2 linked regions of the Filimonas effusa genome follow. The main gene of each other region encodes a partner of the protein of the gene in region 2 in a complex. Links are inferred from orthologs where the notes say so. Each region holds a gene or a part of one and is shown on either strand. Other genes may lie near its edges.

Region 1 (7,998 bases), on a different replicon or contig from region 2:
CAAAGCATAAGGATAATTTTTAAATCCCAGCCAGAATAACGGCAATCGCAATACAGGCGACACTGAAGCAGGAATGCGCAACAATCCCCGCTCACCATATATCGTCCTCGGCAAATGCCGGTTATTATACCTGCCCGGTATAATAGTAGGATTTATAGAAGAATCATAACTGTATCCCGCCTTTAATACCTCGGCAACATCAACTTTCTGCATTCGCGGCATCCTGAGCCCCCTCACCTCCGTTCCGGTAATACCCTCCAGTGCAATACGGGAAGCCAGCAGATCGCTGTTACAAAAAGAAGAATGATGAAACGTGTGTGAAGCTATTTCATGCGTTGCCGCCAATGCCTTCATTTCTCCGGGAAAATGCGTAGCAAAAAACGCAGTGGTAAACAAAGTAGCCGGAACAGCAGGATTAGAAAGAAAAGGCATGATAGCATCCAACCCCTTTTTACCCGTCTCCAATTGCGCTTCCGTAGAGATCTCCTGCCCATATTCCATTGGCAGATCAAACTCCTCCACGTCAAAACTCAATAATATCGCACCTCTCCTGCTCATTGCCTCTACATTTATGCACCAACGACCATTAACTCACTAAAAGAAGAATAACTGCTCTCCTGCCCGGCAGCCTCACAACCGGCATTCGTTTCCTGTACAATAAATTGAGGCCGCTGTTTACTCTGGGTAAACAACTTGCCAAGATATACGCCAAGTATCCCAAGTATCATCAGCTGCAACCCACCAAAGAACAACACTGTCATAATAAGCGACGCCCACCCAGAAATAGCGAGGTGATGATAAAAACTATACAATACGTAAGGAATATATAACAAAGGGATCAGAGAAAAACCAAACCCCAGGTAAATAGCTATTTGCAAAGGTTTTACGCTGAACGAGGTGATCCCCTGAAGCGCAAGACGCGCTAAAGCACGTTGGCTGTATTTTGTTTCACCCGAAGCCCGGGCCGCAGGCGTATAAGGAATACCCACCTGCTGAAAACCAACCCATTTTACAAGCCCCCTGAAAAAAGGCCGCTCTTCGGGCAACTGGTTCAATGTAACCACCACCTTCTTATCCAGCAGCCTGTAATCCGATATCCCATCTTCCAGCTTCACATCAGACAACGCATTTACAAGCTTGTAAAACGCCCTTGACGTCAGTTGATTCAACTTACCTACATGCCGATTCCGGTCGGCACGGTAAGCATATACCACATCATTCCCCGACTCCCAAAGACCAAGCATCTCGGGGATCAGCTCAGGAGGATGCTGCAGATCCGCATCCATCGTAATAACCGCATCGCCGGTAGCATACCTGCAGCCCGCCAGCAACGCATTATCCTTTCCGAAATTCCGGGAAAATGAAATGAATTTAACACGTGGATTCACTGCAGCCATCCGCTTAATGACTTGCAGACTTGCATCGATACTGCCATCGTTTACAAACAGTATCTCGTGATCATATGGCGGCAGCTGCTCAAAAACTATCCTTATAGCATCCACAATCGCAGCTATATTCCCCTCCTCGTTAAAGACAGGGATTAACACACTTAGTTTCTTATTGCTCATGGGTTGACGAATGAACTAAATTTCAATCGAATATAGCAACAAACTTTATTTCGCCTATAAAAATTGGATGCTTGCCGATAAAATTACATGAATGGTAACAATTTTACGGCAGATGAAAGACGCCAGATTTTGAAATTCCACGCATAACAGCTATAAGAACTTAAAGAGATATGTCCGCCTAAAAAATTGATCCTCTAAAAATTAGACATTAAGATCTATCAGAATACCATAACACTCAACAACTTACGCTTTAGTCTGCAGCACCGGATGACATGCCGGACTTTTAATGCATATTTAAGCGCCAGCCCTCCCTTACCGCCCCCTTCACAGCCTGTATCTTACCAGGCAACAATCGCCTATCGCTAACAATCACCTGGTTAAAAAGCAATGATCAGCAACTCCTATTTCAAGCAAACAGACGCCTTAAAGACCAACAACGTTGCAAACGACTAAAAATATCATCCGCCACCCTTCCTGCCCGGAAAAGCAAATAATAAAGCGAAACAACCCTGTTTATCGGCAATGAACACACTAGCTGCAGAAGAAACAACAACTTCCTGGAAATTAGGCAGAAATTTCAGACATGAACCCGACAGAGAAAGCATCTGTCACCAACGGTGAGAAAAGAACAGAAATAAAAAAGCCCCGCAAAACTGCGAGGCTTTCAGAGCGGAAGACCGGGCTCGAACCGGCCACCCCGACCTTGGCAAGGTCGTGCTCTACCAAATGAGCTACTTCCGCATTTTAATTTATAAGAACTTCAGAATCAATCTTTTCGCTTTTCGTTATCGTTGCTTATCGATTGGGAGTGCAAAGATAGAATTCTTTTTATTATTTCAAAATTTCCGGAGCTTTTTTTTCAACTTTTTTTCAGCTCCCGGAAATTTTACTTGTACTCCGGTGTGTACTTGGTGTTACCAGGCACTTCAACATCAGGCTTACCCTTATAATGCTGTTTGTATAAACGGAAACAACCGCCTAACACAAATGCCAGAATACAACCAGCAGTAATATAGAACACAAAACGGGATGAACTCACCCTGTTGTACCTGATATCTCTTTCTTTGCTATTTTCTACTTCGTATGACATATTCTGATGTTTGCCCGGCAAAAATAAGGATGCAGATGTAATAAAACTACTTAGCGCTTAACAATTTCTGTAAATCTTGTAAGCCCCTTTATAAAATAGGCCCATACAATAGAACCTTGCCATACTCCCGACAGCTTTCGCATGGCCTTTCGATTCCCCGATGGCGCCTCCCCGTTATCGATACCAAGACTCCACCGCAACACTCCCCAATGCGCCTGCACCGTGGCTGCCGCGCTTTTAAAGTCCCCGCCTCCCATACATTTTAAAGCAAATACAATATCCATCAGTATCCGTAAAGGAACCTTCCAGCACTGCTCGGCAAACGGCAGGTTCTTCAGTAACATCACCAGGTTATTTCTGAAATTCAGATACGTCTTTCTATGCCCCCTGGGTAACGTACCGCCGCCAACATGATATACAACCGCATCAGGACAACAATAAATACGATACCCTGCCAACTGTACCCGCCAGCAAAGATCGATCTCCTCCTGGTGCGCAAAGAAATATTCATCCATACCATTCACCTCATGATACACAGCCGATTTAATGAACATGGCCGCTCCCGACGCCCAGAACACAGGCACCGTATCGGTATACAGCGCTTCATCCTTTTCCAGCACCTCAAACACACGGCCGCGCGCAAAAGGATACCCCAGACAGTCCAGCCACCCGCCAGCCGCACCGGCATATTCAAAATGCTCCCTCCGGTTATAATCAAGCAGCTTAGGCTGACAAACACCAATACGCACATCCGTTTCCATGAAAGCGACCACAGGCTCTATCCAGCCCGGCGTTACCTCCACATCGGAATTCAGCAATACATAATAATCGGAATAAACCTGCTGTAATGCCTTGTTATAACCGCCCGCAAAACCATAGTTCTCTTTATGAACGATCAGCTCTACCTGCGGATAAAACGACTTTAAAAAAATAAGGGAGTCATCTGTAGAAGCATTGTCAGCTACAACAACACGCTTATTGGCATAAGTGGAAGCCAATACTGCCGGAAGGAATTTTTCGAGAAACTTCTTTCCGTTATAGTTTAGGATGACAATGGCAACTTCTGGCAGCTTCAAACAAATAGTTTTAGTCAAATGTACGGTGCAGCTATCAAAATAACTGCACCGTAACTTCTAGACATTTATATTCTAATGATACATCTCCGCTCTCAACTCCTTCACCCTTGCATCTTCCATGTATTCATCGAAAGTCATCAGGCGGTCGATGATACCCTTGGGAGTTAACTCGATGATACGGTTAGCTACCGTTTGAACGAAAGTATGGTCATGAGAAGTAAGCAGCACTACACCGGGAAATGCATTACAACCTTCGTTGAAGCTCTGGATGCTCTCCAGGTCAAGGTGGTTGGTAGGCTGGTCAAGTACAATCAGGTTAGGACTTTGCAGCATCATACGGCTTACCATACAACGTACTTTTTCCCCACCGCTCAATACATTTGTTTTCTTGGCAATATCATCGCCGCTGAACAGCATCTTACCAAGGAAACCTCTCAGGAAAGGCTCATCGGCATCTGTAACCGTAGGTGGTACATATTGACGCAACCACTCCAGTAACGTAAGTCCCTCCTGGAAGAATTCACTGTTCTCCAAAGGCAGATAAGCCTTGGTAATAGTGGTGCCCCATTCAAACTTGCCGCCACTCGCTTCTGCATTACCATTGATGATCTCGAAAAAGCTGGTTACTGCAAGCGGGTTCTTGCTCAGGAAAGCAATTTTATCATTCTTGTTGACGCTGAAAGTAGCCTTTTCAAAAAGCACCCCGCCATCAACCGATTTACTCAGGTTCTCGATATTCAGGATCTGGTTACCCACCTCACGCTGCGGTTGGAAAATAATACCGGGATAACGACGGTTCGATGGCTCGATCTCCTCGATCGTAAGCTTTTCCAGCGCCTTCTTCCGCGAAGTCGCCTGCTTGCTTTTCGAAGCGTTCGCACTGAATCGCGCAATGAAGTCCATCAGAGCCTGACGTTTCTCTTCTGTTTTCTTATTCTTATCAGAAGCCTGACGCGCAGCCAGCTGCGATGATTCATACCAGAAGCTGTAGTTACCGGTGAACACCTTGATCTTGCTCCTGTCTACATCCGCCACATGCGTACACACCTGGTCAAGAAAGTGACGGTCGTGACTCACCACCAGCACTACATTCTCGTAGTCGGCCAGGAAGTTCTCCAGCCAGCCGATGGTTTCAATATCCAGGCCGTTGGTAGGTTCATCCAGCAGCAGGATATCAGGATTACCGAATAAAGCCTGGGCAAGCAATACCCTCACTTTCATATTCGAAGGAATATCCTTCATCAGGCTATAATGCATATCGTCCGTGATCCCCAGGCTGCCCAGCAGCGTTCCGGCATCACTTTCGGCAGTATAACCACCCATTTCACCAAATTCGGCTTCCAGCTCCCCCGCACGGATCCCATCTTCTTCAGAGAAATCCTCTTTCATGTAAATGGCATCCTTCTCATGCATGACATCCCACATCTTTTTGTGGCCCATGAGCACGGTATTCAGAACAGTGTGTTCATCGAACTCAAACTGGTTCTGCTTCAGGAACGACATCCGTTCCCCTTTGGTGATCTCAACTGTGCCCTTATTAGGCTCAATTTCACCACTTAATATCTTAAGAAAAGTTGATTTCCCTGCCCCATTCGCACCAATAACACCATAGCAGTTGCCTTTCAGGAAGTTGATATTTACTTCGTCAAACAACACCCGCTTTCCATAAGCCAGGGTAACATTTTTAACACTGATCATGCGTTGCTCCTTATTTTCAAGGCGCAAAAGTAGGACAATAAAAGTGAAAAGCCCCAGCCGCCCCGGTGATTATTAACGGCTGAAATCATATATGATATAGATGGTCCTGCCTTCAAAATTGATAGGAGAACGAAGTTGCATGCTGTTATCACCAATGCTGGTAACCTCCATACGGTAACCCGTGGTCACATTTTTAGCCTTTACATCGCCATCCAGCCTTTTAAACTGAAAATACTGCTGAGAACCATCCTTTTGCAACGACCAGTAGATCTGCCTTAACCCTGGCGCACACTCCGAACCGGAAGAATTGACAGTATAACTGCCCTGGCCATTATTAGGCAAACTCCACGAACTGCCTTGAAGACAGGAATACGCCACATCGTCAAAAACAGTAGCCTTGAATTTGGTACTCGACGAAATCCCGTCAAAACTAATATTATTGAGCGTCCAGTTCCCCGTATAAGCGCTGCGGCTCGCACCCGCATTACCTTTACTCGAAGAACAGGCCGCAAAAACAGCTACTCCTAAAATCATACAGGCAACAGTCAAAACCCTGGCATACTTATTCATACAGTTATTTTTTTCGATATAAAAGCAATTGCAGTGCCAATCCACGCCATCTACGAAAAAGTACGCTTTATATAGCCGCGCATAAGCCGCACTAAAGCCGCTTACCCGCCATCTCACCCCCTCCCTACCACTCACTCCTCGCCGAAGGACTCACCTCCATATCCGCAAACTGACCTGCCAGGTATTTATAATACGCAGTAATCGCAATCATCCCGGCATTATCGGTACAATATTGAAAAGGAGGGATAAAGGTCTTCCATCCATGTTTACGGCCCGCTTCCTGGAGCTGGGCCCGCAAACCACTGTTCGCACTCACCCCCCCTGCAATACATATCTGCCGTATCCCCGTTTGCTGTACCGCCTTTTTAACCTTCTTCAATAAGATCCTGATGATCGTATGCTGAACCGAAGCACATAGATCTACCAGGTTCTCCTTTATAAAATCGGGATGCTCTTTCGTCTGCGCCTGCAGAAAGTATAATACGGAGGTCTTGAGACCGCTGAAGGAAAAATTCAGCTCCGGGATCTGCGGCTCCGCAAACTTGAACTTCTCCGGGTTCCCCTCCTTCGCATACTTATCAACCAAAGGACCACCGGGATATGGCAATCCCAGCAGCTTCGCAGTTTTATCAAAAGCCTCGCCGGCAGCATCATCGATGGTTTCCCCTATCACCTCCAGCCTAAGCGGACTATGCGCCACCACTATCTGGGTATGCCCGCCACTTACCGTTAAACATAGAAAAGGAAATTCAGGACGCTCCTCAGGTATCAGGTTCGCCAGCACATGCGCCTGCATATGATGCACCGCTATCAACGGCTTATCCAATGCCAGCGCCATCGACTTCGCAAACTGCGCCCCTACCAGTAAACTGCCTATCAAACCCGGCGCCTGCGTAAACGCCACCGCGTCTATATCCTGCATACTGCACTTGGCCGTAGCCAATGCCGTATGCACTACAGGCACAATGTTCTGCATATGAGCACGACTTGCCAGCTCAGGCACCACACCGCCATAACGCTCGTGTACGGTCTGGCCAGCTATATGATTCGATAAGATCTCGCCGTTAATACAAACAGACGCACTGGTTTCATCACACGACGACTCGATCGCCAGGATACAAATTTGCTTTTCCACGATGCAAAAATATGGAATAGATGCAGATGGCGCATAGTACAACGCCAACAGACACAGGAACACGGTGCCACGGACAATAATAAAACGGAACTACAGCATAAGAGAAGTAACAATATAATCCGCCATCAATATAGCCACACAAGTATAAGTAACCGCCCGCGTAGCCGCCTTGCCCACCGCCAGCGAATCACCAACAACATGATACCCTACATAAGCCGATACACTGGGAATAATAAATGCAAAAACATACGACTTCACAATAGCAATAGATACCGTATTAGGCTTGAAACGATCAGTTAACCCGAATAAATAATCAGAAAAAGCAACCAGCTTCATCGATTCACCCGCAAAACCACCGGCCAGTAATCCAACAAAACAGCCTATAACGGTTAAGCAAGGCATAACCAGCACACTCGCCAGTATCTTCGGTAACACCAGGTAAGCATAAGTATTGATACCCATGACTTCCTGCGCATCTATCTGCTCGCTCATACGCATATAACCAAGCTCAGAAGCTATCCTGAAACCCACTACAGTAGCCATGACAGCAGCAATACCGGTTGGCCCCAGCTCCAGGATAACCGAATCACGCGCCACCATCCCTATCACCGACTTTGGAATTGCAGGCACCGTTAGCATATAAGCCGTTTGCATGGTTACCACCATACCCAGAAAAAAAGATACCGCTATGATGATCCAGAAAGAACGAAGCCCTATATCCACACATTGATCGATAAATGCCCGCCAGTACAACGCCATATTCTCCGGCTTACTCCAGCTCTTCCGCAACATCACGGTAAACTTGCCTAACTGCGCTAATGCTTTTCCCATACTCGCCGCCTTTTCTTATTTGCTATTCGG
Region 2 (7,919 bases):
ATCGCATCGTAAAAGCATTGCCATCGAAAACCTGAGCGCCGCACCCGATGCCTTTAACAATGGCATTGGCTTAATGCGCCTCGAAAAGAATACCCCGGCTATATTTTCAACAACATACAGATTAGAAACCATTTAATTCAGATGAACAACCAGGAACAACAAGTAAAAAAGGCTTTCGAAGAAAAGTTCGGGGCGGCGCCACGACTGTTTTTTTCACCCGGCCGCATCAACCTGATAGGAGAGCATGTTGATTATAATGATGGCTTTGTAATGCCTGCCGCAATCGATAAAGGTGTTGTATTCGCTGTTGCCCCCAATAATACCAGCAAATTAAGGGTGCATAGCATTGATATGAAGGAAGACCTGGAGGTTGAACTCAGCGATATTAAAAAGAAAGAAGGTTGGCCTAACTATATATTGGGAGTAGTAGACCAGTTCCAGAAACGCGGTTTACCCCTGCAGGGATTCGACGTAGTATTTGGCGGCAACCTGCCCTCAGGAGCCGGCTTATCCTCTTCCGCTGCTGTAGAATGTGGCCTCGCTACTGCCTTAAATACCATTTTCGACCTGAAACTCAACAGGGTTGCTATCGCACAGCTATCCCAAAAAGCAGAACATACTTTCCCCGGCGTTAACTGCGGTATCATGGACCAGTTCGCCAATATGATGGGAGAAAAGGATCATGTGCTGCTGCTCGACTGCACCAGCCTCGAATATAAGGCGCTGCCTTTGCAGATCCCCGGGTATGTGATCATGCTCATTAACTCCAAAGTAAGCCATTCCCTGGCCAGCGGTGAGTATAATATCCGTCGCCGCCAGTGCGAAGAAGGCTTAACTATCCTCAAACAACATTATCCCCAGGCTAAAAGCTTCAGGGATATAACGCCCGAACAGGTAAAACAGGTTAAAGAACACCTCGATGCCGACGTATACCGCAGATGCTTGTATGTAACCGAAGAAATTACACGCACACAGGCAGCTGCCAGCCTCTTGCAACAAAATAAAATACAGGAGTTCGGACAACTGATGTTTGCCACACACGAAGGTTTGAGCAAATTATACGACGTAAGCTGCCCTGAACTCGATTTCCTGGTAGAACAGGCACACCAGCATCCTGGCATTATCGGCTCCCGTTTAATGGGTGGCGGATTTGGAGGCTGCACCATCAATATAACAAAGGCCGATGAAGCGGAATCTATCGCAGCTGCTATTTCCGACGTTTACACATCCAGGTTTAAACATGCACCGGAAGTGTACATTATGCAAACCGGCGATGGTACTTACGAAATGCTTAGCCAACTTTAATTTCCCGCATTTTAACCAGGAGTTAAAATGCAGTTTATAAAAATACAGGAACACAAAACAGCCGGTCATTTGCCACACTGCATGGCAGATGAACCGGCTGTTTTTTAGTCTGCACCCTTTGCCTATGCCAGGCTTACAGTAGCTATAATACTGATTTCTACGTTCACATTTTTAGGCAGTGTTTTAACCGCCAATGTTTCACGGGCAGGGAAATCGCCTTTGAAATAAGCGCCATATACCTCGTTAACAGTGGCAAAATGTGCCATGTCGCTCAGGTAAATATTGGTTTTCACTACGTGTTCAAAAGTAAGTTTAGCCTCGTCAAGCACCGCCTGGAGGTTCTTCATTACCTGCTCCGCCTCATCCTTGACAGAGCCCTGTACCAGCTCATTGGTAGCAGGATCAATAGGAATTTGACCACTTACGAATAAAAGCTCACCGGTTTTCACAGCCTGGCTATAAGGGCCAATGGGGGCTGGCGCCTTATCGGTTTTAATGATTTGTTTAGACATAGTATTTGATTTGCCGGCAGCAATTTACGGTCATTATTATAAAAGTTTCGGTAAACATTGTACTTTAGCTTTTGAAACGTACCGGAAACTTAAGCTTGTCGTATGCAAATAGCAGTGAGATCCTATGCCTGGCAACAAGAGGCATTGGAACATAAAGGTTTTGGCAGTGCCCGGATCCGGTTTATAACCAGACCGGAAGAACTGAGCCAGGAACACTTTGATGTGGTGATCGACCTGCTGTATACTCCCGGAACTACTTATCCTCTTTTACCTGTGAATACCTTACTGTTGGTACACGCCGTAACCGCAACCTGTAAAAGGCTGCCGGAAGGGGCTGTACGGCTAAATGCATGGCCGGGCTTTTTGCAGCGGCCGGTGATGGAATTGGCAGCAACAGACGGTAATTCAAAGGCGCGCACAGAAGAGTGTATGGCTTGTTTGGGATGGCAGTACGAATGGGTCGCCGATATTCCAGGCTTCATAAGCAGCAGGGTTATAGCTGCCATCATCAATGAAGCTTATTTTGCCCTGGAAGAAGAACTGAGCAGCGCGGCCGAAATAGATACCGCCATGCGCCTCGGCACCAACTATCCTTTCGGACCTTTTGAATGGGCACAACGGATAGGGGTAAATCAGGTTTATGAATTACTCAACATAATGAGTACTGAAGATGAACGTTATACGCCGGCCGCCTTACTGGCTTCGGCAGTATCATAAAGGGAGTTTATAAATGGCTGCAGGAAAATTGTAGCTTGCATATTAATTGAGAGTATGGCGCTTATTTTAAATATTGATACAGCTACCGAAAGAGCCGGTGTTTGTTTAAGCATGAACGGCAAGGTGCTGCACGAACTGCAACATGAGGATCAAAAGAATCATGCAGGCTTTGTACAACCTGCTGTCAGCGACCTTATGTTGAAATCAGGCTATAAGCTGGCCGATCTCGATGCCATAGCAGTAACAGCCGGCCCCGGCAGTTATACAGGCTTGAGAGTAGGCCTGGCTACAGCTAAAGGACTCTGTTTTACTTTAAGCAAGCCATTGCTGATGGTCAATACCCTTGAGGTAATGGCACAGGCAGTATTAAGGGCAGAAGCTCCTGCTTCTGATAGGCTACTATGTCCTATGATAGATGCCCGGCGGATGGAGGTGTTTACCGGAATGTATACCACTCAGCTACAGGTAGTACAATCTCCCTCAGCTGTTATTTTAACAGACGAAAGCTTTAAAGAAATACTGGACAAACAGGTCGTAATGTTCACAGGAAACGGAAGCACTAAATTCAAAGAGATCATCACCCATGATAATGCGCTCTTTAGCAATGTGCAACACGAAGCCGGTGACCTTGGCGTACTTGCAGAACTTGCGTTCCGGAATAACCAGGTTGCAGACCTGGCATATAGCGAACCGTATTATCTTAAAGAATTCTTTAACCCAACAATGAAATAATTAAAAGCTGTTTAAAACTGAGGGAAAACCAGGGTTACGTGCAATTCGTAACAATATATTTATAATATCTTTACAATGAATTATTTTTTTAACACATTTTCTTTACCCAATGAACGCCCTGCAAAGTACAACTAACGATGCCAAAGGGGGTGTAAAAGTAGATTACATCCACCTGAAGAAAGCGGCCCTCATACTTAGGGCGCTAAACCATAAATTGCGTCAGCAAATGGTAAAATTGCTGGACGAGAACAAACGTATGACCGTAACGGAGATATATGTAAAACTCCGCCTCGAGCAGTCGGTTGCCTCTCAGCATTTAGCTATCCTGCGCCGTGCCGGTATTGTCGCCACGCAAAGGGATGGAAAGTTCATCTACTATGGCGTTAATTACAAGCGGCTCCAGGAAGTGAACGACTTCGTTGAGCAATTGGTAGCTTAAGCTTCACTGCCCTCAATTCCAATATCTACATTTATGTAGCCTGGCCCACTCAGGCATTTTAACATTCCTGGCTTAGATCATGATTTGTATCTTTGCCAAAAGTTATTGTCATGTACGTAGAGCAATTGTACACGGGATGCCTGAGTGAGGCGGCTTATTATATAGAAAGTGAAGGAGAAGCGGCTATTATTGATCCGTTACGCGATATCGACGCCTACCTGCAACTGGCCGCTAAAAGAAATGCCAGCATAAAATATATCTTCGAGACTCATTTTCATGCCGACTTTGTGAGCGGACATATAGACCTCTCACAAGCAACAGGCGCTCCCATTATATACGGACCAGGCACTGTAGCCGGCTTCAAACCTTATGTGGCAAAGGACCAGGAATTCTTTACTTTAGGCAAACTCCAGATCCAGGTACTGCATACTCCAGGCCATACGCTGGAAAGCACTTGCTACCTGCTGAAAGATGCTTCCGGTAAAGACTATGCCATCTTCACAGGCGATACCTTATTCGTCGGCGATGTTGGCCGCCCCGATCTCGCCCAGCAGGGAACTGAATTAACCGTGAGCGATCTGGCAGGCATGTTATACGATAGCCTGCAGCAAAAGATCATGCCATTGGCTAACAATGTAATTGTATACCCTGCACATGGCCCCGGTAGCAACTGCGGCAAAAACCTCGGCCCCGAAACGCATAGCACCATCGGCGATCAAAAACAGCACAACTATGCGCTGCAGCCACAAAGCAAAGAAGCGTTCATTAACGCTGTAACAGAAGGACTTGGCACCCCACCGCTTTATTTCCCCATTAACGCAAGAATTAACAAAGAAGGTTATACCAATTTGGATACGATCATTGAACAAGGCTTACAACCTTTAAGCGTAGCCGCTTTCAAAGAAAAGCAGGCCGAAACGGATGCTATTATGCTGGATACAAGACCCGGCCCCATGTTTACCGTAGGCTTTGTTCCCGGCTCCATCTTTATTGGACTGGAAGGCCGCTTCGCCGAATGGGCAGGCAGCCTGTTACCTTTCGATCAGCCTATCCTGCTGATCACAGAAGCAGGACAGGAAAAAGAAACCCTGATCCGCCTGGCACGCGTTGGCTTCGATAAGATCATAGGCTACCTCGAAGGCGGATTTGAAGCCTGGCAGCAAGCCGGTGAAACCATAGACATGATCATCGACGTAGAAGCCGATGAACTCGCCATGGACCTCCCCTTCGATGAAAACCTGGTGGTAGTGGATGTTAGAAAAGAAGTGGAATTTGCCGACGGACATGTAAAAGATGCCATTAACCTTCCGCTCGCCAGCTTAACCGATCCCGGTAACCTGGCCGACTTCCACGATACGCACAATCTTTATATTCATTGTGCTGCAGGTTATCGCAGCGTAATAGCTGCTTCACTTATCAAACGCCAGGGCATTCATAACCTGCGTAATGTAGTAGGCGGCTGGGCACGTATCAAAGAAGAAACAAAGATCCCCACCGAAAAAACAGCTGAAATTCTTAACTAAGTATAACGTGATCTGGCAGTTACATAACTGCTAGATCACCAGCTTTTCATGTAACTCGGGAACATATTCCCATTTCCAGCGCTTATGGCTCCATAAATAGTTGGAAGGATGCTCCCGTACGCTGTCTTCAATATAGCTGATCATTTTACGGGTTATCTCACCTTCAGGAAGACTGCGCGGCTCCGTGGTCAGCAGCTCCATATGTGCTTTATAATACCCCCTTTTCTTGCCAGGCATGATCTTGCACATGACCACGGCAGTATTATTAAACTTCGCCCCTTTTTCAGGACCTTTTACAAAAGGGGTCATTTTACCAAAGAAAGGAGCCCAGTATGCATTATCCGGCCCGCCAGGGTTTTGATCGCCCACCAGCACCAATGCATATTTATCTCTGGCATAAGGCGTAAACTCCTGCCTGTAACGGGTAGCAGCAATAAGTTTAGTGCCAAACCGCGTTCTTAGTTTTACAAAGATGCGCTCCATAGCTTTCGCCGTGATAGGCATATATACTACCAGGAAAGGACCTTCAACATTGGCAGCATAACTGGCATTGGCAAATTCCCAGTTAAACTGATGCCCAAGGTGTACCTGTATTTTAAAGCCTTTATCACGCAGCTCACGCATGATATCATAATTGCAGACAAAGTGCCTGTTCAACTGCTTTTCGGTTATAGAAAGCAACTTAACCGTCTCAATAAAATTATCAAGAAAACGCTGGTAAAATTCCTTGGCGATCTTTACGCGCTCAGCTTCGGACTTCTCCGGGAAGGCTATTTCCAGGTTATTCATTACTACATCGCGCCGGTAACGGACTACATAGTAAAGAATAAGATAAACTACATCACTCAAAAGATGCAACACCCTGAATGGCAGCAGTGAAAACAGGTATAAAATGGGGTATACTATGTAATACATATTCTAACACAACAAACCACAAAATTAACAGCTATCTCCCATTTAAAGGGTAATATTCTGAAGCAATGCACTTTTAGCCGGATGGTCGGTGTTGAAATGCAACCCACGGCTTTCCTTCCGGAACTGGGCGCCCTTTACTACCAGGTAACCTACGGTGATAAGATTACGAAGCTCACATAACTGGGGCGAAACCTTCGTTGTTTCATACAACTGCTCTGTTTCCTCATAAAGCAGGTCAAGCCGCTTCATTGCCCTTTGTAAACGCACATCGTTACGTACAATACCAACATAATCGCTCATTAATTGCTGTAACTCCTTCAAACTTTGCGTAATAAGGATCATTTCCTTCGGATCGGTAGTACCCGAAGCATTCCAGTCCGGGATAGGCACAACAGGAGCGTTCTCGTTATAGTGTGCTACGGTATGTAAAAAGGCCCTGTGCGCAAATACCATCGCCTCCAGCAAACTATTGCTGGCAAGACGGTTCGCACCGTGCAAACCGGTACTGGCACATTCTCCGCAGGCATACAGGTGCTGTATCGATGTACACGCCCACTCATCTGTTTTAATACCACCACAGCTGTAATGCGCAGCAGGAGCAACAGGAATAAAATGCTGCATAGGGTCAATCCCCAGGCTTAGGCATTTCTCATAAATATTGGGAAAATGATGAATGAACTTCTCCTTATCCATATGCCGGCAGTCGAGCCACACATGCTCCGTACCCGTTCTTTTCATTTCACTGTCTATAGCCCTGGCAACAATATCGCGGGGAGCCAGATCTTTACGCTCATCGTAACGCGGCATAAAGGCTTCGCCTTCTTTATTGCGTAAAATACCGCCATCACCCCTTACCGCCTCCGTGATAAGAAAAGAGGGCGATACACCTGGCTCATATAACGCGGTAGGATGAAACTGGATGAATTCCATGTTCTCGATACGCCCCTTGGCCCTGTATACCATAGCAATACCATCACCCGTGGCAATACGCGGATTGGTAGTGGTACGGTAAACCTGGCCGCAACCACCGGACGCCAGCAACGTGGCATTCGCGGCAATCTTTTCTATCTGATTGGTACGCAGGTTCAGCACATATACACCATAACAGGTGATATCCTGCGTCGATTTGGTGACAAGATAACCCATATGATGCTGCGTGATAAGATCTACTACAAAACAGTGATTTACCAGCTCTATATTGGGCGTGGTCATGAGCGTTTCAAGCAACGCCCGCTCCATTTCTTTCCCCGTAACATCTTTATGATGCAGGATCCGGTGCTCACTATGCCCGCCTTCCATACCCAGGGCATAATTACCCTTGGCATCTTTATCGAAACGCGCACCGTATTCTATCAGCTCTTTGATACGCTCAGGACCCTCCTTTACAACAATCTCTACCGCACGTGGGTTGCAAAGCCCGTCGCCTGCTATAAGGGTATCTTCAATATGTTTTTCAAAACTATCCCTCGCTGCATCCCACACGCCTGCTACCCCGCCCTGCGCATACTTCGTATTCGTTTCGTCGGCCTGCGTTTTTGTAATAACAATTACTTTCTTGGTAGGATATTGTCTGGCGACTTTAATAGCATACGTAAGTCCTGCTATACCTGAACCGATCACGAGAAAATCTGTCTGCATCATGGTAATAGAACAAATAGTGAATGGGGATGCAAGTTAACAGTTATATCATGATGTTGTTTCTACCCAGGCGCCGTTTTCTTTCAGCAGATCTATCAATTCACCTACTGCTACGTCGCTGTCAACATTACGTTTCAC

Evidence for each region.
Region 1: the proteins of tsaB (region 2) and tsaD are in contact, whole or in part, in a solved structure (PDB 4WQ4), measured with the Escherichia coli proteins. The link is inferred for Filimonas effusa from one-to-one orthologs.

What each region holds. Positions count from the first base shown.
Region 1 is NZ_SDHZ01000001.1:2,907,785-2,915,782, forward strand. The notes cover bases 5,133-7,998. They hold tsaD (tRNA (adenosine(37)-N6)-threonylcarbamoyltransferase complex transferase subunit TsaD), read right to left. Parts: upstream 7,138-7,998; coding sequence 6,127-7,137; downstream 5,133-6,126. Other genes in these bases: ESB13_RS11025 (ABC-F family ATP-binding cassette domain-containing protein), read right to left, coding at 5,133-5,432; ESB13_RS11030 (lipocalin family protein), read right to left, coding at 5,505-6,002; ESB13_RS11040 (MlaE family ABC transporter permease), read right to left, coding at 7,228-7,968. In the rest of the region: ESB13_RS11000 (DUF3473 domain-containing protein), read right to left, coding at 1-558; ESB13_RS11005 (glycosyltransferase family 2 protein), read right to left, coding at 570-1,568; ESB13_RS11015 (hypothetical protein), read right to left, coding at 2,455-2,658; ESB13_RS11020 (glycosyltransferase family 2 protein), read right to left, coding at 2,709-3,734; more of ESB13_RS11025, read right to left, coding at 3,807-5,132.
Region 2 is NZ_SDHZ01000002.1:972,410-980,328, forward strand. Bases 1,641-4,427 are described here. They hold tsaB (tRNA (adenosine(37)-N6)-threonylcarbamoyltransferase complex dimerization subunit type 1 TsaB), read left to right. Parts: upstream 1,641-2,588; coding sequence 2,589-3,266; downstream 3,267-4,427. Other genes in these bases: ESB13_RS15190 (RidA family protein), read right to left, coding at 1,641-1,817; ESB13_RS15195 (3-hydroxyacyl-CoA dehydrogenase family protein), read left to right, coding at 1,920-2,534; ESB13_RS15205 (ArsR/SmtB family transcription factor), read left to right, coding at 3,376-3,705; ESB13_RS15210 (MBL fold metallo-hydrolase), read left to right, coding at 3,816-4,427. Also shown: ESB13_RS15180 (aldose 1-epimerase), read left to right, coding at 1-136; galK (galactokinase), read left to right, coding at 142-1,305; more of ESB13_RS15190, read right to left, coding at 1,428-1,640; more of ESB13_RS15210, read left to right, coding at 4,428-5,228; ESB13_RS15215 (lysophospholipid acyltransferase family protein), read right to left, coding at 5,259-6,143; nadB (L-aspartate oxidase), read right to left, coding at 6,186-7,784; ispG ((E)-4-hydroxy-3-methylbut-2-enyl-diphosphate synthase), read right to left, coding at 7,830-7,919. UniProt on the Escherichia coli protein: Required for the formation of a threonylcarbamoyl group on adenosine at position 37 (t(6)A37) in tRNAs that read codons beginning with adenine.